Regions from separate parts of the Aeribacillus sp. FSL K6-1305 genome, predicted to be linked through region 3. Evidence: riboswitches for the same ligand, from Rfam matches in the RefSeq annotation. Region 3 holds a riboswitch; each other region holds the start of a gene.
The links. Region 3 has a riboswitch for thiamine pyrophosphate ahead of thiT (energy-coupled thiamine transporter ThiT). Riboswitches for the same ligand answer to the same signal wherever they lie in the genome.
Positions count from the first base shown of each region.

Region 1: it holds a riboswitch for thiamine pyrophosphate, as region 3 does, so the genes downstream of both, thiC (phosphomethylpyrimidine synthase ThiC) here and thiT (energy-coupled thiamine transporter ThiT) in region 3, are expected to answer to the same signal.
Region 2: it holds a riboswitch for thiamine pyrophosphate, as region 3 does, so the genes downstream of both, NST97_RS01265 (acetylornithine deacetylase) here and thiT (energy-coupled thiamine transporter ThiT) in region 3, are expected to answer to the same signal.

Region 1 is NZ_JBBOQV010000001.1:1,469,480-1,477,371, reverse strand. It holds gene NST97_RS07110 (YkoP family protein) at 264-818, opposite strand; gene NST97_RS07105 (MGDG synthase family glycosyltransferase) at 960-2,069, shown strand; gene thiC (phosphomethylpyrimidine synthase ThiC) at 2,117-3,859, opposite strand; TPP riboswitch at 3,995-4,110, opposite strand; gene NST97_RS07095 (NfeD family protein) at 4,303-5,586, shown strand; gene floA (flotillin-like protein FloA) at 5,603-6,595, shown strand; gene NST97_RS07085 (hypothetical protein) at 6,624-7,001, shown strand; gene yqfC (sporulation protein YqfC) at 7,065-7,349, shown strand; gene yqfD (sporulation protein YqfD) at 7,360-7,892, shown strand, end outside.
Region 2 is NZ_JBBOQV010000001.1:276,982-284,873, forward strand. It holds gene NST97_RS01240 (IS1182 family transposase) at 1-1,113, opposite strand, end outside; gene NST97_RS01245 (mechanosensitive ion channel family protein) at 1,222-2,094, opposite strand; gene NST97_RS01250 (peroxiredoxin) at 2,445-2,993, shown strand; gene NST97_RS01255 (TlpA family protein disulfide reductase) at 3,086-3,541, shown strand; gene NST97_RS01260 (hypothetical protein) at 3,771-4,439, shown strand; TPP riboswitch at 4,505-4,605, shown strand; gene NST97_RS01265 (acetylornithine deacetylase) at 4,730-5,995, shown strand; gene tenA (thiaminase II) at 6,028-6,705, shown strand; gene tenA (thiaminase II) at 6,723-7,403, shown strand; gene NST97_RS01280 (ECF transporter S component) at 7,419-7,892, shown strand, end outside.
Region 3 is NZ_JBBOQV010000002.1:66,192-74,083, forward strand. It holds gene NST97_RS10205 (low molecular weight protein-tyrosine-phosphatase) at 1-184, opposite strand, end outside; gene NST97_RS10210 (DUF1128 domain-containing protein) at 335-565, shown strand; gene NST97_RS10215 (hypothetical protein) at 1,074-1,256, shown strand; gene NST97_RS10220 (DnaJ family domain-containing protein) at 1,298-1,669, opposite strand; gene NST97_RS10225 (DUF2179 domain-containing protein) at 1,691-2,236, opposite strand; gene NST97_RS10230 (DUF418 domain-containing protein) at 2,340-3,575, opposite strand; TPP riboswitch at 3,748-3,851, shown strand; gene thiT (energy-coupled thiamine transporter ThiT) at 3,921-4,481, shown strand; gene menC (o-succinylbenzoate synthase) at 4,523-5,632, opposite strand; gene NST97_RS10245 (carbon-nitrogen hydrolase family protein) at 5,898-6,854, opposite strand; gene pdxR (MocR-like pyridoxine biosynthesis transcription factor PdxR) at 7,713-7,892, shown strand, end outside.

The DNA of each region.
Region 1 (7,892 bases), on a different contig from region 3:
GAAAACATTCGGAAAGGCTGATCTTCATGAAGATTATCGGGAAAATACGGCGGCAATAAAGGAAAACCTCTCGAAAAGGGAGCACATGTCTATCTGGCTGTGAGAACAGGAAAAACGACAGCACTATTTGCTCTGAAAGGGAAAGGATTTATTTCGGAGTTAACCCAAATATTTTCATTGAAACCTCAGGGATCAACATGACGGAGCGTATAAGCGGCGCCTGAGCTGTTCATACGCTCTTTTTTGATGAAGGGAAAACCGTTCTATCCATATAGTTTGAGCAGTTTTTCTTTTGACATCATTAAATATTTCGGCGGCCGCTTCAAGCTATCGAAACGATATTGAATGATTAAATACATAGGGGTAAATGTCAAAAGCTTATACCATTTATAAAATGGATTTTGAATGGAAAACGTTTCAAAGCCCAGCCGTTCAGAGCCTTTATTTAAAATAGTTATTCCAATGATCCCTTTCACATTATGAAATTGTGAATGATTCCGCAAGTATTGAACAATATTTGGCAGCCCTTTTTCTGTTTTAGAGTAAATGTATCTTCCTTTTTGAATTTCGCTCTTAAAACGATTCAGTTCCTTCATTAAGTAGACGTTATGAAGATGTATTTTTAACAGAAGATCATTTTTTTTAATTTTTGTACCGTCTGAAAGAATTATTTCCCTTCCTTTATATTTTGTCAATCGAACCCGGAAAATGTCACGATTATTCTCCTTGTCCCTCACATACTCAAGCCGCGAACAAAGGTAATAAATGGGATCCAACAGGCACCAAAACTTAAAAAAACAATATCTCAACCTTCCCATTTGCAACACCTTTCACTTTTTTTCTTACAGTTTATTTTTTAGCATACGAATTGTTTTTATTTATAAAAATTTTTTTCGAATAGCCATGCGAAATTAAGAAAAAACTTTTAAAGAACTCCATCAATAACAATGGTGAGCGATATGAAAAAAATTTTATATCTTCCTTTTTTGACCATACCTTCAGGCCATCATCAAACAGCTGATGCTCTAATGGAAGGGTTGTTACGTCTTGATCCCGACATTCATTGCGAAAAAATGGACCTTTTGTCATCGAAATTTGGAAAAATAGAAAGGCTGATATCTTCCTTTTATTTGCAATGGATTGGCCGTTTTCCTAAATCATACAGCCATATGTACCACAGGTCAGTGCTTGCGGAGCAAAAGAGCGCCAAAAGGTTTTTCCATTATGAGGCACTTTTTCTCCGGCATTTAAAAAAGATCATTGATGAATTGAATCCGAAAATGATTGTTTGTACCCATGCTCTTCCTTCTTACTTGCTCGCCAGGCTGAAAGCCTCTTCTCAAATCAACATCCCTGTTATCAATGTATACACAGATTTTTTTATTCATCATCTTTGGGGAAAAAGAGAAATTGACTATCATTTTGTCGGTCACTCATATATGAAAGATTATTTGCTCGAAAAAGGTATAAAGAAAGAGCAGATTTTTGTTACAGGGATTCCTATTCACCCAAATTTTACAAAAAGGAAAGATGAACATGTACATAGCATGCGCTTTTATCGAGGATTAATTTCGGGAGGAAGCTCAGGCGTCGGTTCAATAGAGAAGATAACGGAAAAAATCAGCCGCGATGATGATATCCATTATATGGTGTTATGCGGAAAAAACAGAAAGCTTTATGATCGATTAATAAAACAAAACCATCCACGAATTACTCCTTTACCTTACATCTCTTCAAGAGAACAAATGAACGATCTGTACAATCGCGTCGATTTTATCATGACAAAACCCGGGGGTGTGACAATCAGCGAATGTTTATACAAAAAAATTCCTATATTTGTATACCACACTCTTCCAGGACAGGAAGAAATAAATTTGGAGAAATTAACAAAATTCGGGATGGTGTTTGATTTTCGAAATTGGCAAGAGGAAACAAATATTTCGGCCTCCATTATTCGAGCGCTGCAATCTAAGCAGCTATCAAAATTTTTATCGAAAGTGGATGAATATCATAAAAGTTTAGCTCCGATTGAACCAGCGGGATTGATCAAACGTTTAATGAATGAATAGCTCCTGGAAGCCATTAAAGCTTCTAGGAGCATTAGTTTGAAAATTATTTATCGATAAAGGGATGACCCGCCCTCTATAAATTCTTTTGCTTTTTGCCTCAAACCTTCCTGAACGAAATCAGAATCACTTGAACCGGCCATTTTTCTTAAATTGTGGGAAATTTTCATCGAGCAAAATTTTGGACCGCACATAGAACAAAAATGGGCAATTTTCGCTCCTTCTGCCGGCAAAGTTTCGTCATGATATTCGCGTGCCCGTTCAGGATCGAGAGAAAGATTAAATTGGTCGTTCCAGCGAAATTCAAAACGGGCTTTTGATAAAGCATCATCCCTTATTTGGGCGCCTGGATGCCCTTTTGCCAAATCTGCGGCATGGGCTGCAATTTTATAAGCAACAACACCTTGGCGCACATCCTCTTTATTGGGAAGGCCTAAATGCTCTTTCGGAGTTACATAACATAGCATGGCCGTTCCGTACCAGCCGATCATGGCTGCTCCAATGGCTGACGTAATATGATCATAGCCGGGAGCAATATCGGTCGTTAATGGACCGAGGGTATAAAAAGGAGCCCCTTTGCAAATTTCATTTTCTAAATCAACATTTTCTTTAATTTTATGCATCGGAATGTGCCCAGGGCCTTCGATCATGACTTGGACATCATGTTTCCAGGCGATTTCCGTCAATTCACCGAGCGTTTTCAATTCGGCAAATTGCGCTTCATCATTGGCATCTCGAATAGATCCGGGACGCAAGCCGTCACCTAATGAAACGGCAATATCATATGTTTTTAAAATTTCGCAAATCTCTTCAAAATGAGTGTATAAAAAGTTTTCTTGATGATGCGCCATACACCACTGCGCCATGATCGAACCGCCGCGGGATACGATTCCGGTCGTCCGTTTGACGGTCAAAGGGATATAGCGAAGCAGCACGCCGGCATGTATAGTAAAATAATCGACCCCTTGTTCTGCTTGCTCAATTAATGTATCACGGTAAATTTCCCATGTTAAATCTTCAGCAACGCCATTTACTTTTTCGAGCGCTTGGTAAATCGGGACGGTTCCAACCGGCACGGGCGAGTTGCGGATGATAAATTCTCTTGTTGCATGAATATTTTTTCCTGTTGACAGGTCCATAATTGTGTCAGCGCCCCAGCGGATGGCCCAAAGCATCTTCTCAACTTCTTCTTCGATTGACGATGTTACAGCTGAATTGCCAATGTTGGCATTAATTTTTACATGAAAGTTCCGGCCGATGATCATCGGTTCACTTTCCGGGTGATTAATGTTGGACGGAATAATGGCCCTGCCGGCAGCGACTTCTTGACGAACGAATTCAGGATCCATGTTTTCACGAATCGCCACAAACTCCATCTCTGGGGTGATGATCCCCTTTTTTGCATAGTGCATTTGTGTAACGACAGCACCTTTTTTTGCTTTGAAAGGCTTTCGATGAAAAGGTGTGGCAATATTGTGATCTTCCCAATTGCGAAATCCATTATCTTCAGGCTTTACCTGGCGCCCGTCATATTCTACAACATCATGACGGTCTAAAATCCACTGTTTGCGCACAGCCGGCAAACCTTTATGAATATCTGCCTGAAAATCAGGATCTGTATAGGGACCGCTCGTGTCATAAACCTTTACAGGTTCATTTTCAAACGTTCCCGCTTCCGTTTTCGTGGGAGTTAATTGAATTTCCCTCATCGGAACCCGAATATCGGGTCTCGACCCAGTCACATAAATTTTTTTGCTTGCTGGAAACTGCATGTTTTCGAAATAATGTTTCATTTTTCTCCTCCTCCATTTTTTTATCTGAAGATGTGCATAGAAAAATAGGAGGGGAGATGGGACGTGAAAAATAAAAACGGGTTCGCTTTAGCACGAACCCGATCAATTCAATATAGAAAAAGAAGGCAATACAAATACTCCCGCTACCTACTTCCCTACGCTGGCATCATCCAGATCAGGTTCAAAGGGTTGAAGAACTTCAGGCGCGTTCTTCTCTCAGTCCAGCTAATTGGACACCCCTAGTAGATGGTTATATATTTTTTTTAATAGTAACATAATATGAAAAATAATGAAAATATTTTTTCGTTTCATGATGTTTGTAGAATTGTTGATTTTTGAAACTTTCTGCGCAATTGTCCGTAATAATATTAGGCAAAAAATAAGGGGGGAGAGGCCTGAAATCAAACAATAAGTTTTTCGCTATTTGCGCTCTGCTGCTCATCTTGTCGATTATTTGTGCGTCTTTTGATGCCAAATCATCTGAAGGGAAAACTGTTTATTTTATTCCGATTGAAAATACAATTGAAAAAGGGTTGGTGCATTTTATTAAACGATCCATTCAGGAGGCGGAAAAAGAGAAGGCGGATGTCATTGTTTTTGAATTGAACACTCCTGGCGGTGCTTTAGAGGCAGCGATAGAAATAGGTAAAATGATTATGGATACAGATATCAAAACAATCGCTTATGTAAATAAACATGCGATTTCCGCAGGGGCTTATATAGCATTAAGGGCTGATCAAATATATTACCATCCTGGCGGTACCATTGGGTCAGCGGCTGTCATTGACTCCAATGGCAATGCTGCAGAAGTAAAAGTGCAATCGTTTTGGAAAGCAGAGATGAGAAATGCTGCTGAGGTTCATGGCAGAGACCCTATGTTCGCTGAGGCGATGGTAGACAGCAGCTTGGATATGCCCGAATATGGTGCAGAAAAAGGAGAATTACTAACATTAACAGCAAAACAAGCGATGGAAGTCGGGTATGGTGAAGGCATCGCCAAAAGCCGGGCAGAGCTTTTGAAATCGATCGGAATGGAAGGTGCAAAAGTCCAGGAGACTGAGGAGACGTTTGCTGAAAAAATAGCCCGTTTTGTAACAAACATGTATACCATTCCGATATTATTAACGATTAGCGGTTTAGGGTTTGTGTTAGAATTGTACACTCCTGGGTTTGGCATTCCTGGTTTTATTGGACTATTGGCACTGTTTTTGTTTTTCTTCGGTCATTTTATTGCAGGGCTTGCGGGATTGGAAACGGTTGTTTTGTTCGTGCTTGGGGTACTGCTTATAATTGCAGAGTTGTTTGTTCCAGGAGGAATTATTGGAGCAATCGGTTTTCTTTCAGTCCTTTTAAGTTTATTTTTAGCAGCTGATCATATAGGACATATGGCGGTTTCTCTTTTTATTGCCGGTTCCATTTCGATATTCACAATATTCATCATGTCAAAGGTGATTGGTAAGCGTATGAAATGGTTTAAAAAAATTATTTTAAATGATTCAATCAGCACGGAGAAAGGTTATGTATCCAATCAAAATCGTACAGATTTAATTGGGAAAACGGGTGTAACTGTGACTGCTTTACGACCGGCAGGAACAGTAATGACCGATGGAGAGGAAAGATTGGATGTTGTGACAGAAGGAACGTATATTGAGAAAGGAAAAAAAGTGAAAATTGTTAAAGTAGAAGGCTCACGAATTGTTGTAAGAGCTATTAATGAAAATGAATAGGAGGTAGGTATATCACATGGATGTATCATTTTTTCTTTTACTAGGTCTTATCGTATTAGGTCTTATTTTGCTTGGCATCTTGTTCTCTTTTGTGCCGATTATGCTCTGGATTTCCGCTCTGGCAGCTGGCGTTCGCATCAGTATTTTGACTCTTATTGGAATGAGGCTGCGCAGAGTCATTCCAAGTCGAGTGATCAATCCGTTAATTAAAGCGCATAAAGCCGGCCTTGATGTCACAACAAATCAATTGGAAAGCCATTATTTGGCAGGGGGAAATGTCGATCGAGTTGTCAACGCATTAATTGCAGCTGAAAGAGCTAATATTGAATTGAGCTTTGAACGTTGTGCTGCGATTGATTTAGCGGGAAGAGACGTGCTTGAAGCCGTTCAAATGAGCGTAAATCCGAAAGTAATCGAAACCCCGTTTATTGCAGGGGTTGCCATGGACGGAATTGAAGTGAAAGCAAAAGCCCGCATCACGGTGCGAGCCAATATCGACCGGCTTGTTGGCGGTGCCGGGGAAGAAACGATTATCGCACGTGTAGGTGAAGGAATTGTCAGCACCATTGGTTCTTCTGATGATCATAAAAAAGTGCTGGAAAACCCTGATATGATTTCGCAAACAGTTTTAAACAAAGGACTCGATTCAGGAACAGCCTTTGAAATTTTATCCATCGACATCGCGGACGTTGACATCGGCAAAAACATCGGTGCGATCCTGCAGACAGATCAAGCGGAAGCAGACAAAAACATCGCGCAAGCTAAAGCGGAGGAACGCAGGGCGATGGCGGTGGCAAGAGAGCAGGAAATGCGCGCTAAAGTTGAAGAAATGCGGGCAAAAGTTGTTGAGGCGGAAGCGCAAGTTCCGCTTGCAATGGCGGAAGCTTTAAAATCAGGAAATATTGGAGTTATGGATTATATGAACATCAAAAACATTACCGCTGATACAAATATGCGTGATTCTATCGGAAAAATGACAAAAAACTCTGCTGGTGATGAAGAAGAATGATCTTTCTGCCCATCAAAGGAGGTGTCATATGGAAATATTTGAAAATCCACTGTTCATTGTTATTTTAATCGGGATTATTTCTTCTTTGTTTGGCAGAAATAAAAAAGATCAAGAGCAGCAGAAAAAAAGGAAACAAGTTGCAAAACAAACGAAACAAAGGATAAAAAATGTTTCGACAAGCCCTCCAAATGAATGGAATCAAATTCAAAATGTACACACAGGCCTATCCAGCCAACTAAAAAAAGCTGAAAAAGACAAATCGAATATGAAATCTTTTCATAATAAAAATAAAAAACAGAAACCATCAGCTTTACACATGCATTCAGCTGCAAAAGGAGTCATTTGGAGCGTCATTTTAGATGAACCACGATCCAAAAAGCCCCATCGGTCGAATTTCATAAAATAAATGAATTAATGGTGTTAATCCCCTTTTGTCTCTCATAAATATGAGGATGAAGGGGGTTCTTTTATGGGCAAAAAATGGCATCAGCGAATAAAAAGCATATTGACAGAAGGATTGCAAATACCAGCTGACGTCATGATGGATCTTCCCCGTGTTACGATGATCGGTACATTGCATATATATATAGAAAATCATAAAGGACTGCTTTCTTTTACAGATAAAGAGATTCGAGTTTTGCTGCAGCAAGGCCAGATGCTCATTAAAGGAAGCGATTTTGTGATGAAAGCGATATTGCCAGAAGAGCTCCTTGTAGAAGGGAAAATTGAACAAGTATTATATATTGATCAGTAGGGGGATCGGGATGCGGAACAATTGGTTGTTATATTTTACAGGCTTCGTTCAGGTAATAGCGGAAGGAACCGGCTCAGAAAGAATGTTGAACGATTGCACGCGGCTTGGCATTGTCACAATAAATGTAAAGCGGCTGGAAAACGGTGCAATTTCTTTTTTTATACGCCTTAAAGATGTACAGGCTTTACGAAAAGTAGTTCGTAAACATGAATGTAAGTGCACCTTTCACCAAAGGATAGGATTTCCATTTTTATTAAAAAAATCATGGAGAAATTTTGGTTTTGTTATTGGAATTGTTCTGTTCATTGCCATTACATTTCTTTTATCCAACATGATTTGGCATATTGAAATAAAAGGGGCTAGTCCGAAAACAGAGCATTTAATACAAAAAGAATTGGACAAAATAGGAATTAAAAGAGGGACGTTTCAGTTTTTGACATCGAGCAATCAAACAGTTCAAAATCGTTTGATGAGCCAAATAGATGATATAACATGGATCGGTGTCAAATTAAAAGGAACGACATATTCTCTGGAAGTAGCCGA
Region 2 (7,892 bases), on a different contig from region 3:
TGCATCGGCAATGACATACTTGAGTTTCTTTTCCTTCGGCATCGATTCCAATAACTTTTCCATAAATGGTTGGAAACAGCGAGTATCTCCTGGATTTTGATAAATTTCAAATCCCACGATAAATTGATGTTGTGTGGCGAGTTGAACATTATAACCCGCCTTGAGTTGGCCGTTTTTCATATGGTCCTCTTTCATTCGCATAAAAGTGGCCTCATGGTCGGTTTTCGAGTAGCTATTTCGTTCACCTAGAATCTGTTTTTGTACTTTGTATTTTCGTAATCGTGGAAGATAATCCGTTTGAATCGTTTTCAGTTGTTTGGTGAGTTGGGATTTTTTAGAGCGAAGTTCTTTTTTTCTTTCTTTGTCTTCTTCCTGTTTATAATCTTTTTCCAAAGCTTCTATTCTCTCAGAAAGTTGTGCCGATGATTTTTCTAATTCTTCTTCTAATTGTTCTTCTTTTAATTCCTCCAAGGCGATTTGGTGCGCTTCTTGTAGAAACGATTGAATTTTGGCTCGTAGTTTCTGATCATATTTTTCTACGGATTTTCGCCATACAAACGTATATTTGTTGGCATTCGCTTCTATTTTCGTACCATCCACAAAAATATGGTCGAGGTCGATAAGTCCTTGTTCTACTAGTTGAAGGACAAATTGTTCAAATACAGAATCCATCATGTTTGACATACGAACACTACGAAAATCATTTATTGTGCGATGGTCAGGGGTTTGCAATCCCGCCAACCACATCATCGGAAGATTTTCTTTCACCATTTGCGCTATTTTCCGACTTGAATAAACATTTTGAGTGTACGCATATAAAATCACTTTCAATAACATTTTAGGGTGATAGGGTGCACGACCCCCACCAACATAATGAGTATACAACACTTCATCCGGAATCGATTCCACCATTTCATCCACTAAACGGGCGACATGATTTTCAGGAATATACATTTCGATATCTAAAATGCTCATGACTTGACGATTGCAATAAGGTTGGAAAACTAGTTTTTTGCGTTTCTTATTCTTTTGAACCTCTATTTTTTGAATACCCTCTAGAGTCATTTCTAATTGCGTGTTATAATTTTCTTGAATAGTCATTTGATTATTCATAAGAAATCGTCCTTTCTGTAGAATGTTTTTTGGTCAATTTCATTCTATAAAAAAGGACGATTTTTTTGTACCCTAAAAACAGAAAAAAGGGCTGAGCCCAAGGTCGATTCAATCGACTTTTCGGACAGCCCCTTCCTTTTGCTGCTCGTTCTTATGAATCATCACTTGATGAGGGAACGGAATTTCGATGCCGTTTTCATCAAGCACTTCTTTCAGCCGTTTCCGGAGCTTTCTTTCAACAGCCCACTGCTCCATGTTTTTCGTTTTGGCGATGATGCGGATGATCACATCAGACGTGCCGAAATTTTGCACGCCTAAAACGTCCGGACCCTCCACAACCTCTTCAGTTTCTTTTGCAAATTGGTCGCAAGCTTCTTGAAGAATGGACATGACCCGATTTAAGTCTTCATTATACGATATGCTGATATCAACGAGGGCTTGCATATTTCCTCTAGAATGATTGGAAAGGCCGACAATCTGCCTGTTTGGAACATAATGCAATGTGCCGTCAAAGCCTCGGATTTGCGTCGTTCGTAAACCGACAGCTTCCACAATGCCTGAATAATTGCCTGTAGTGACATAATCTCCAACATCAAGTTGTTTTTCTAGGAGAAGGAAAAATCCTGTCACAACATCGCTGACGAGCCCTTGAGCTCCAAAGCCGATCGCAAGACCAACAACCCCAGCCCCGGCTAAAAGCGCTGTGACATTGTAGCCAAACACTTGAAAAACGGTAACAATAAAAATGAAAAACAGGGCATAATGAAAGAAATTCAAAACTAATGTTTGCAGCGTTTTAGCCCGCGTGGTGGAAATTTCCTTCCGATTCTCAAGCCCCTCAAACATTTTGTGAATAATTTTATTGCCGATTGATTTGACGATAATATATGCAATGTAAATTCCAATAAGCTTGGCCAAAACTTCTCCTGATTTTAAAGCCAGATCAGCCCAATCAATAGATTCAAAAAAGTTCAAAACCATTTCCCCTTTCTTTTCGAGCCAATCATTTGGTTATTTGACGGGATCATGTTAAACTGAATGTACAGTTGAAAGTTTAACATAGAAAAAGGAATTTTCAATGATTGTTACATTTTTTTAATGATAGCGGCGAAAATTGGAAATAGTATTATTGTTCTCTTCGTCGCAATGAAAATGTAAAACAGATTATTTAAATTAATTATTATTTAAAATTGACTAAAATTTTGTTGTTATATATAATAGTAATCGGAGGAAGGATATTGAGAAAATACTCAATTCATTCTCATTTGTTTTTGAAGGAAACGATCAAAAAGTTTCCTTTAAAATAAAATTTTAAAATGGAGGGTTACATAATGGCAGAGCGTTTGGTTGGTAAACAAGCTCCACGTTTTGAAATGGATGCCGTTTTGCCAAACAAAGAGTTTGGTAAAGTAAGCTTGGAAGGAATCATGAAACAAGGAAAATGGACAGTTCTTTTCTTTTATCCAATGGACTTCACTTTCGTTTGTCCAACTGAAATCACAGCTATTTCTGACCGTTATGAAGAATTTGAAGATCTTGATGCAGAAGTGATTGGCGTATCAACTGACACAATTCACACACACTTAGCTTGGATTAAAACTCCTCGCGAAGAGAACGGTTTAGGCGATATTAAATATCCGCTTGCAGCAGATACAAATCATCAAGTATCAAGAGACTACGGCGTTTTAATCGAAGAAGAAGGAGTTGCTCTTCGCGGATTGTTCATCATCAATCCAGAAGGCGAACTTCAATATCAAACAGTATTCCATAACAACATTGGCCGCGATGTTGATGAAACATTGCGTGTACTTCAAGCGCTTCAAACTGGCGGACTTTGCCCAGCAAACTGGAAGCCTGGTCAAGAAACGCTTAAAGTATAATGAAGCTTTTCATTCAAAGGGCCTAGCAGTACGTTAGGCCTTTTTTCAAACGATTATTTTTTTGATATTCATTCTTCAAGGAGGAAGCGGAAATGAAATTACGTGAGCCAATGCCTGAATTAGTCGGAGCAACAACTTGGCTGAATGGCGAAGTAACGAAAGAGCAATTAATCGGTGAAAAACCAACATTAATCCATTTTTGGTCAATCAGCTGCCATTTGTGTAAAGAAGCAATGCCGAAAGTAAATGAGTTCCGCGATCAATATAAAGATAAACTGAACGTAGTAGCTGTTCATATGCCTCGCTCCGAAAAGGATTTAGATATTGATGATATTAAAAAAGTAGCGGAAGAACACGGGATTACGCAACCGATCTTTGTTGACAACGAACATAAATTAACCGATGCTTTTGAAAATCAATATGTACCTGCATATTATGTTTTTGACAAAAACGGCATTCTTCGCCACTTCCAAGCAGGAGGAAGCGGAATGAAAATGCTGGAAAAACGTGTTAATCGGGTGTTAGCGGAAACAGAAAACGCTGAATGATTCAACCATCTGCAAAACATTGCAGGTGGTTTTTCATTTTAGAAATACCTTTCCGGCTTTGAAAGGACTTGTTTTTATTGCTTCGAAGCTTTCAAAAGATAAGCATCTCCATTTTCCATTCATCTGACATCCTTTTTCCAGCTCTCAATCCTAAAGAAATGATTCACATTCCAAATCACAACATGCTATAATAAATGATGCTAGTTTGAACAAAAAGGAGCATAGGTGGATGGCAAAACAATCACAAACTTTTTCCATTATGAATCTATTAAAGGTGCTTTTGGCTGTCATCGTTATCCTTTTCCTATTTTATTTGCTTGCGTTTAACGACGTCGTCGTGCGTTTTATATCTCTGCTATTAAATGGATGTTTAGTTGTTCTCGCCTTCCTTGTCTATCGGAAAATAGACTATATGATAAAGATGAAAGAAGAACGAAAAGAGCCTATTCAAACCGAAAAGCTGCCTGATGAAACAGAAATGGCGCGAAAAGAACAGCAATTAAATAAACTGGAGCTTGATAAAACGCAATTGTTGGAGGAGCTATTAACAAAAGCCGGTATCGAAGAGGAAGAAAAACAAAAGTACCGAGCCAAAATTAGAGAAAAAGAGGATGAAGCTTCAAAGCTTCAACAAGAGCTGGCATTCATGAAAGGCCGGATTGCCAACTTGATTTTAAAAAGAGATCCTGAGATCGAGCGGATTGTCCTGCTGCTTGATGCGGATTTTATATTAAATCATTCGTTAGTGGAAATTAATCAAAGGTTTCAGGAAATTAGCGGCAGTTTTTCCGAACAATCCATCGAGCATTTGAAAAAGGCTAATTATATTGATCAACATTTGCAATTTACTCGAATTGGTTATCGTGAATTATTAAAGACAGCAAAAAGGATCAATTAACCGTTAGCTTGTATTTTTCTATATTTTATGATTTAATGAAATTAAATGAAAATTTCATAATATTAACATACCACTAGGGGAGCCGGACGGCTGAGAAAGGCGTGTGCCTTGACCCTTTGAACCTGATCTAGATCATACTAGCGTAGGGAAGTGGTGCAGTAATATCGAAACCTGTCTATGGGTTTTGTATATACTTGCCCGTTCCCTTATATTGGGAACGGGCTTTTTGCATTACAAGGCTGATTGGCAAACCATTTTTCAAAACAAAATGTTAAGAAAGGGTAGACAACGTGTTACAAACGCTATTTCAGCAAATTGATGAAAGGGAAGAAGAACTTCTGAATCTTCTAAAAACACTCGTATCGTTTGAAACGCCGAGCCCTCCGGCAAGAAATGCAAAAGAGGCTCAAAAGTATGTCGCCTCATATTTGGAAGACATCGGCTTTTCCATTGATCAATGGGATTTATATGAACAAGATCCAGTCGTAGTAGGAACGAAAAAAGGAAAAGATCCAGAAAATTACCACAGTTTAATTATTAACGGGCATATTGATGTCGCTTCAATCGAAGAGGGAGAAGAATGGCTAACGCCTCCTTTTGAGGCAACGGTTAAAGGGGATTACATATACGGACGCGGTGTAGCGGATATGAAAGGGGGAATGGCTGCCAGTCTGTTTGCATTAAAGCTGCTGCAAGAAAACGGCATTGAGCCGGGAGGGGATATCATTTTTCAGTCCGTCGTCGGAGAAGAAGTAGGCGAAGCAGGAACAAAATCGTGCTGCGACCGGGGATATCGAGCTGATTTTGCCATCGTTGTCGATTCAAGCAACTGTGAAATACAAGGGCAAGGCGGGGTGATCACGGGCTGGATTACGATTGAAAGCCCCGAGACATTTCACGATGGCACGAGAAGACAAATGATTCATGCCGGCGGGAAGCTTTTTGGGGCAAGCGCGATTGAAAAAATGATGAAAATTATTGAAGGACTGCGAGAGCTTGAACAGCATTGGGCAGTGATGAAAACGAGCAAAGGCTTTCCGCCTGGTTCTGCCACAATTAATCCTGCAGTGATTGAAGGTGGAAGGCACGCCGCTTTTGTGGCCGATAAATGTTCCCTTTGGATTACCGTTCACTATTACCCGGAAGAGCATTATGTAGAGGTGATCCGGGAAATTGAAGAACATATCCATCATGTTGCAATGGCTGATCCATGGCTTCGGAAATATCCTCCGAAATTTAAATGGGGCGGCACATCGATGATTGAAGATCGAGGAGAAATTTTCCCAGCTTTTTCATATGACGAACATTCACTCGGAGTGAAAACATTACAAAAAGCACATAAACTGGCATTTAATGAGGAAGCAAAGCTGACGATGTCCCCTACTGTGACAGACGGCGGCTGGCTGAGTGAAGCGGGAATTCCCGTCGTTTTATATGGACCGGGCACGCTTGAAGATGCACACTCGGTGAATGAAAAGCTGTCCATCCCCCAATTAAAAACATTTACAAAATCGCTGATCGTGTTTTTATTTGATTGGTATCAGAAAAAACGATGACAATTACAAAAGCTGCGAAAGGGGTAATTCAAATGTTTACAGACCGATTGTATAAAACTGCAAAACCGATTTGGGAAGCGAGTTACCATCATCCGTTTGTTCAAGGAATCGGCAATGGGACGCTGGATATCGACAAATTTCGCTTTTTTATGGAGCAGGATTATCTTTATTTAATCGAATACTGCCGCCTGTTTGCCCTTGGAAGCTTAAAGGCTCACAATCTTCAAACAATGACAGTTTTTGCTGATCTTCTACATTCGACGTTAAAAGTGGAAATGGATTTGCATCGTCAATACGCTGAAAGAATAGGAATAGAGAAGGAAAAATTAGAACAAGTTCAGCCTGCTGCTACAACCGTTGCATATACGAGCTATATGTTAAATGTGTCGCAGCGAGGATCATTGGCAGAACTGGTTGCCGCAGTCCTTCCATGTACATGGAGCTATTATGAAATCGGCACACGCTTACATGAGATTCCTGGTGCCAGTGAACATGAGTTTTACGGCGAGTGGGTAAAAATGTACGCATCAACAGAATTCGGTGAATTGGCAAAATGGCTGAAAGATTTAATGAATGAGCTTGCAGAAGGAAAACGGGAAGAAGAATTGAAATGGCTGGAAGATATTTTTGTCACAACGAGCAAATACGAATATATGTTTTGGGAAATGTCTGAACGAAAAGAAATGTGGCCAATCGAAATCAATTCTTAATATAGGAGAGAATGAACATGAAATTTACTGAAAAAATTCGAACAAAAGCAGATCCGATATGGCAGGCCAGCTTCGATCATCCATTTGTAAAAGGTATTGCCGAAGGGAGTTTGCCACTTGAATGTTTTCGTTATTACGTTTTACAAGATTCGTATTATTTAAGCCATTTTGCAAAAGTGCAATCGTATGGAGCGGCAAAAGCAAACGATTTATATACGACATCGCGAATGGCTCAGCATGCACAAGGAACATTTGAAGCGGAATTATCTCTTCATGAAACATTTGCCAAACAGCTGGGAATCACAGAGGAGGAGAAGGCGAATTTTAAGCCGGCCCCAACGGCGTACGCCTATACTTCCCATTTATATCGAGCGGCGATCAACGGTCACTTAGGCGATATTATTGCTGCAATACTTCCGTGCTATTGGCTATATTACGAAATTGGCGAAAAATTAAAAGATGCGAAGCCAAAAGAACCGATTTATCACCAATGGATTGCGGCTTATGGGGGCGATTGGTTTAAGCAGCTTGTCGAAGAACAAATTGACAGGCTGGATGAAATCGCACAACAAACGATAGAAGCCGATCTAAAAAGAATGGAAGAGCATTTTATCATCAGCAGTCAATATGAATTAGCGTTTTGGGAAATGGCTTACCGTTTAGAAAAATGGGAAGTGGAACCCAAAATCAGTCAATAAAGGAGTTTGATCATAATGAAAGGATTAAAACTGACAGACATTCTAGTAACAATTGTTATTTCGATCGTTTTTGGAATTGTTTATAAACTATGGGGACCGCTTTACTATGCGGTCAAGCCGATCGGGCTGCATGTCGACCAGCTCATATACGGTATGTGGTTTATTGCTGCGACGGTCGCCTTTCTTATTATTCGCAAGCCTGGAGTAGCGCTGATAGCGGAAACAGCAGCGGCATCTGCAGAATTTATAACCGGCTCTGAATTCGGCATAGAGGTTCTTCTTTACGGAATCGTCCAAGGACTATTTGCAGAGATCATTTTTGCGATTTTTCGATATAAAAAGTTTAATATCGGTGTTGTCATGCTGGCTGCAGCCGCTTCAGCAGCTGGTTCGCTAATTATGGATCTTTATAAAGGCTATATAGATGACTTAGTATTTTGGAACTTGCTATTATTCATTGGAGCTCGATTGATTGGCTCAATCATTATT
Region 3 (7,892 bases):
AACGGTCTAATATTTCTCGAGTCCCTCTATGCGGCGGGCTTCCTACATGCCAGCCTCCCGTTCCCGCTGAATCGACAAAAATTTTATCTTCCAGACCTTCCCGTTTAACTAAATCACGAAAAACCGCCTCAGCCATTGGCGAACGGCATATATTTCCTAAACAAACAAAAAGTACTTTTATCATTGCTGAAACCTCCTGAAACCATTGCTTCAATCGTTTTTTCATAAGCTGCAAAGAATAGTTTGGAAAGATCAATTTTTTTGATCATAATATTCAATCTTTCATAATACATGATACAATGAAACAAATAAAAAAACGAGAGGATGAAATCAATTGAATTTATGTGAAAAATCAGCAGAAAATATGGAATACATGATTAAAAAAATTACAGAAAAATTGAATATGATCAACATCAGTGCAGTTCAACCAACACATTTTAATGTAAATATGTATGAAGACCTAAAAGAAATTTATGACCATGTAATGAAAAAAAATACTTTCAGCCCCAGCGAAATGCAAGCAATTGCAGAGGAATTGGGGAACCTACGAAAGAGCACTCTTTAAGTGAATTGAGCTTTCTGCTGCTCGTTGCGAATGGGCTTGTGCAAATGACGGCAATTAGTGTTTAACTTAGCGATGTTGAAGTGTTGTGAAAACTCGCAGCTGCTGTCCTCATCAGCTTGCTTCAGTTGATTTGTTATATGTGGTTCTATACGCTTCTCAAAACGATGTTCGAGTCACATTAGGAACCGCCCAATCTGCCATCCATCAGAGGTTTAGCTTGGATTCTAAAGCAGGCGAATCGTGTACGCGCTCCATTTTCATCATTCTCTTTTTCTTTTGCAGGAGAAAAATAAAGATAGACCTCCTTGTTGTTTAGATGCCAGATTTCAGAAGAAATCGTTTTTACTTTAAAGCAGCTTTATAAATTCAGTATAAGCTGCTTTTTGTATAATAACTTTTTGTCAAAACGGTGTCTATTTTTTGAACAAAATGTGAATTTTTTGTTTCGTTTTTGTGACAAATGATTTATAATAAAAGAAAACGTTTTCTTTGTTTGGGGGTCAAAAAAATGGTCGTGACACTTATGAAATATTTTTATTTATTCGTTGCTCTCTTCTGTTTATTGTCTGGAATTTTGGTCGGTTTTGCAAAGGAGCTGCCGCTTTCGGTGATAGTCATTTTCTTAGGTTTTTTCAATCTTGCTTTATATTATGTCTTCCATAGAGAAGCCTTGAAAAAACAGCAAATTTAAAAGAATGGCGAAAATAAAGGCACCATTCTTTTTCGAAAACGTCAAATAAGCTTTTTATAAACTTTATCTTTATAAAATTGAGATGCAGGTGTGTTGAATATATTCCTTTTCTTCACGATTCGTTCCAATGCTAATTGTTTTTCCGACAGCTTTTGTTGTAATTTTTTCCTTTCGGCTTCATCTTCACAGCATTTTAGTAAATCTTGAATAGTTAATAGTTCCTTTTTCAAGTCATTTTCTTGATCGACCATTCCGGCGTTTCTCAAAAGACGATAAGCCATTCGGAGTTCTTCCGGAATATCAGACAAATCGTCATGCGGGAGAGGCTTCCCCATCCCGGGAAGTTCTTTAAACTCTCCCTCTTCATATGCCTTTTTGATCCGATCCTCAGCAATTTTTGCAAATATATCCACGCTTCACCCTCCCTTCGACCGTTATGTTCGTCCTTTTTCTAAACGCTTTACCCGCTTTTTCATCGCTTTTGTTAAATATCCACCTTTAAAAGAACGAATTTCATACGAGCTTAAAAACGCTTTTGGTTCTATTTCATTGACAAGGTTTAAAAATTCTTCCTCCCGAGAGCGTTGAGCAACAACTTCCAAACGATACCTAATCGAATTCATTCCTTCTCCTTGAAAGACCGTAACCCCAAAACCAGCCTCCCTCAATTTTTTGACTAATCCGGAATTTTTATCCATTAAATTCACATTGTATGTTACATATCCAAAAGCCAGCTTTTTCTCCAGTTCACCGCCCAACAACAGCCCTGCACCAAAACCGATAATATATGCACTAATATTGTAAATATTAGATAAATCTTGAAAAACTATTCCTAAAGCGACAATATAAATCGCTGCTTCTAGCAAACCTATACCAGCAGCAGCCTTTGTTTGATTTTTCACTAACAAAATAGTTCGGATCGTCAATACTGGTACATACAATAATTGCAGCAAAAAAATAAAAATTGCTTGTAGAAACATGTTGCCTAGACACTCCTTTGTTCCATCATACTATAAATTATTTTCAAAAAGAAAGAGCTATCATAAACTCAAAATCTGAGATTTGAAACTACATTTTTACAATTCATCTTGATCTGTTATTATGCTTCGAAACTTCCTTTTTCATGCGAATAGGCTGGCGCTTGAAATACATCGCTGTTCTCCATACCCACTCCAACGGCCCTAATTGAAAATATTTAAACCAAATATGGCTGATGATAAGCTGCACGGCAAAAATTGCGAGTGCAAGCCAAAAACCGGCGAAGGGGTATACTTTACCGTACAATCCCAATCCGTAATGATAAAAAAGATATGTACAAATAACAGATTGCATGATGTAATTTGTCAATGACATGCGTCCAACAGGCGCAATCTTCTTAACAATTTGCCGACAGATTGGGTGAAAATATAAAAATATTAGAGAGATCACATAAAACAACATGAGAAATGGTGCACCGAACACCATGTAAAAACTATTTTTAGCGGTGACCGCAAAAATATTTAACGGAAGCCCAATGATAAGCCCGAAAAACCAGATGGCTGTTAATAACCTTCGATGCTTCTCCGGTTCTTGAAAAAGCTTTTGTTTCGCAAATATCATGCCAACTAAAAACATGCTGATATATGGGAGCATGTTTATTATATAGACAAGCGGTTGAAAAGGCCACATGCCAGACATAGACATGTAAAAAAGCCGATCATGAATACGCTGATGGAAAATATCAGTAAAACTTCCGTTTTGATATGAATGGATTGCGTTTCTTGCCTCCTCTTCCAATAAGGCAGCCTGCTCTCTTTTTTGGACTAAAGCATCCTCACCATTGGATACAGCCGTCATCAAACCAATAAGGAGCAAATATAAACTAAATAAACATACAGTCCATACCAAAAGGGTTTTCCAGGAACACTTCCGGAAAAAAAGGAGAAGAAACCCCAGCACAGCATAATCCATTAAAATGTCTCCATCCCAAATGAAAAATGAATGAATTAGTCCAAATACAAAAAGCACCACCAGTCTGCGTATATATATAGAAACAAAGTTCCTGCCGTTTCCTAAAGCCCGTTCCTCCATGATGATGATTCCAAATCCGAACAATAATGAGAACATTGTAATAAACTTCATTTGTACAAATATTTCCAAAATATTTTTCGTTAGAAAATCCCATGTTCTCCATGTTTCAGTAAAAAAATTTTCGCTGCCTATTTGGTATAAATATACATCTGGATAGCTGAAATGCGCCATATTCACAAGTAAAATGCCAAATATCGCAGCCCCCCGCACCACATCCACTACTTCATAACGCTCACGTTTAAGATTCAAACCAAAACCCCCATTCTGAAAAAAGTTCTTATTGTTAACGCCCTTTTTTCATTACTTTTTGTCCAAAGGCTGCATTTCAGCTTTATCGTGTTTAAATTTATTTGAATATAGCGAAAAAAGAATGACAATTTTCTTATAGTCTATTATGATAGACATAAGATTCGAATATCAACAGATCCACAAGGGGAGCTATATGCTGAGAGTGGACGGATATTTCGTCCAGACCCTTTGAACCTGTTAGTTAATGCTAGCGTAGGGATGTGGAAGTATACTGATCCATGATACAGCCTTTTTCCCCCTTATGGATATTTGTTGATAGCAAATAATATACAGGGGGTTTTATTTTTGGAAAAAAATCGCTTATTACTATTAATAGAAGCAGCAATCTTTGCAGCATTGGCAGTTATACTTGATCTTCTCCCTTCCATTCAATTATCATCAGCCATTTCTATATCCATTGCCATGGTGCCTGTACTCATATTATCGTTTCGATCCGGTGCAAAGATTGGCTTCATTTCCGGCTTTTTATGGGGATTATTGCAAATTGTATTAGGTGATGCATACATCCTGACGCCTGTTCAAGGCTTCATCGACTATTTTCTAGCTTTTTCCTTTATCGGTTTAGCCGGTCTTTTCAGCAAAACTATTCAAAATAAGCTGAAAGATGGAAAGAAAAGCTCTGCTCTTGTTTTCATCATCTTTGGCGTCTTCATCGGAGCTTTTGCACGTTATTTTTGGCATTTTATCAGCGGTGTCTTTTTCTTCGGAGAATATGCACCAGAAGGAATGTCAGCGGTCGTTTATTCTTTGATCGTAAACGGCATTACGATGATAGGAGCGTTTGTATTATGCGCTGTCGTTACTGTTATTCTCATTATGGCAGCGCCAAGATTGGTTGTAAAATAAACAAAATCATCCTCTGCAAAACATGCAGAGGATAATTTTGTTTATAGGGTAAATACTTTCGTTTCAACAGTGTATTTTTTTAATTTTTCACGGCTTACATGAAAACCGATCCCCGGGTTATCAGGCAAGGCAATTTTTCCATTATAAACCGATATTTCCGGTTCAATAATATCTTCTTCCCAATACTTAGATGAACTGGATATATCTCCTGGCAGTGTGAATTGTTCAAGTGTCGCTAAGGCTATATTATGGGCCCGTCCAATCCCTGATTCAAGCATCCCTCCGCACCAAACTGGAACATTTTGCTCTTTGCAAAAATCATGGATTTTTTTTGCTTCTGTCAAACCGCCAACACGGCCGATTTTTATATTCATAATTTTGCAGCTTCGAAGTTCAACAGCCTTTCGAGCATCTTCGAAGGAACAAATACTTTCATCTAAACAGATCGGTGTGTCCAATTCTTTTTGAAGTTTGCTATGATCCACAATATCATCGTGCGCAAGAGGCTGCTCAATCATCATTAATTGAAACTCATCCAATTGTTTTAGATGATTTATATCTTTTAATGTATAGGCACTGTTCGCATCAGCCATTAAATCCAAGTTCGGAAAATGCTTCCGTATTTCCTTAACTACTTCAATATCCCAACCTGGTTTAATCTTTATTTTTACTCTCTTGTATCCTTCCTCCTGATATTGTTCAATAAGACTGATTAAATCTTTTATTGTTGGCTGAATACCGATGCTCACCCCAGCTTCAACTTCTTTTTTCATTCCCCCGAGAGCTTGTGAAAGAGGTATATTTTGCTGTTTTGCATATAGATCCCACACGGCACCTTCCAAAGCCGCTTTTGCCATATAATTTCTGCGAATAAAACGAAACGATTCAGCCAACTCACGAGGATGATGAAACGTCGTCTTTGATAAAATCGGAATGAGGAAATCTTCGATCATGTGCACAGTTGTTTTCACGGTTTCTTCTGTATACCATGGAATGGAAAAAGCAACCCCTTCTCCAAAACCGGCTGCACCATCATCATCCTTTACTTCTACGATCAACAATTCGCGATCGTGAATGTCTCCATAGCTAGTAGAAAATGGGGCTTTCAAACGCATCTGTAATATATGCAAAACAATTTTCTTAATTTTTATCAATTAAGAGCATCTCCTTTTTTAAACAAGCTCTCAGCTAAGTTCGACAAAATCATTCCCATTCGCCAGAGGGCTCGATATTTCCCGGAAAATATTTCTTAAAATAGCGAATCCACTCGAACGTTTGTTTTACACTAATTATAAAATAAACGCTTTCTTAATGTAAAGGAGCAAGGGATTTCTTTATTTCCCTTATTGTTTATTGAACTGCAAAAATCTCAAATAAATAATGAGATCAATCGTAGAAACGAGTCTCATCATGAGATTAATTTTTCCACTCAATAGTTGTCTTCTTCTCTTTGTTGACTAGCAATTTAAAAACATCAGGTCTTGCATAATGCCCAACAGGATCAAAATCAAACTGGCTATAGGCGATTTGTTTCATATCCAGTTCTGCAATGATGATGTCTTCCTTGCCAAATACGGGCTCTGCCACATATTCGCCCAACGGTCCAACAATCGCGCTACCACCTCTGCTCATTACTTCAGGTGAAGAAGCAAGTTCATCATAACAAGCCAAATCTTTCGGATACATATCTTTTGTCACATATTGATTGGCAGACAAAACAAAGCATCTCCCCTCCAAAGCAATGTGGCGGATTGTTGACTGCCAAGTTTCCCTTGCATCAGCCGTTGGGGCAATATAAATTTGAATTCCTTGTGCATACATCGCAGCCCTTGCTAACGGCATATAATTTTCCCAGCAGATTAGCGCCCCTATTCTTCCATAAGGGGTGTCAAACACTGGTAATGTGCTTCCATCCCCTTCCCCCCAAACAATCCGTTCTGCTGCAGTCGGTTTTAATTTGCGGTGTTTTCCTAACAACTGTCCGTCAGAATCGAAAAATAAAACAGAACAGTAAAGAGTCCCGCCGCTAAATTCATTATCCCTTTCTGTAACGCCTATCACAAGGTAGACACCTGCTTTTCGAGCCGCTTCGCCCAGTTGTTCCGTCGTTTCGTCCGGAACAGCTACAGAATTGCTCCAGTATCTATACCAATCCTTCCTCCCTTCAGCCGAACGGCTCCCAATCGTTGTACCGAAAGATAAGCCTCTAGGATAAGCGGGAATAAAAGCTTCAGGAAATACAACAATCTTTGCTCCTTTTTCAGCAGCTTGATGTATGAGGCTAACCGCCTTTTTTGTCGTGGCGTCCCGGTCCATAATAACAGATGAGGCTTGTATAACAGCAACTTTAACCTTTTGTGCTCTGTTCGACATATTCTTCCCCTCCACCAAATTGAAAAATCTAAAGCCATCTTAAATGCCGAAGCTCACGAACCTTCAAAGTCAATAACCTTCGGAAGTTGCCCCCTATTCATCTTCCATAAAAAAATCTGCACAGGAAGGAAAACACTTTGAATAATCCTCTTTTTAAGCATAGAAGGGCCGGCCCATGTATTAGAGTTCAAAATAATTGGATTATGTTTTTCCATGAGAGCTTTTCATGTGATATCTCATCTGAAGTAATTTAATGGTAATTTCTTAGCATGCTCCTTTGTACAATACAGCTGTGGCTGAGTGTCGAACTAACTATCAACACTTAATTCTATAGAAGCATTAAGCGTAAAATATGAGAAACGGTTTGAATTGGAGTATATTATTCATAATAAAAATGTTCAAAAATTTTTGGACCATCCAATCAAAGACTTTGTCAATCATCCAATTTCAATACTGCAACAGCCATTTATCCAAGATGAACCATAAAGTGAAATAAATTTGCCGAAAATCGCACATCTATTTTAAGGGTTTTCAACTTCAAGTAAAGAAAAAATCGGGCAGGACAGCTTTAAGCATTGCGTCCATGTTACAAAAGATAATGATTTTTCAGCAGCGTTCAAATCATGTGCTAAAAACTCCAAGTTAAAATAAAAGTGGATGGGTAAAATGTTACTGAATTGGATGGGCATTATTCTTTCATCTAGCGTTATAATTAATGTTTGAACAGGTTCAAATTTTGATGGATATAACAACATTTTCGATTATGTTCAATAGGAACATTCTATAGATAAATAACAAAGAACCTGGTTAACTTGCCATATAGCAGGAAGTGCCAAGCAAATCTAAAGGGTGAAGCATATGGACTGGAAACCGGATCGAAATGCAAAAAAGCCTATATATAAACAACTGGCCGAATATATTGAAAATGGAATTGCGGATGGCACATTTCCCCCTGATAAACCGCTGCCTTCTGAACGGTTTTTGGCCAATAAGCTGCAAATAAACAGAAGCACAGTTGTGGCTGCATATGACGAATTA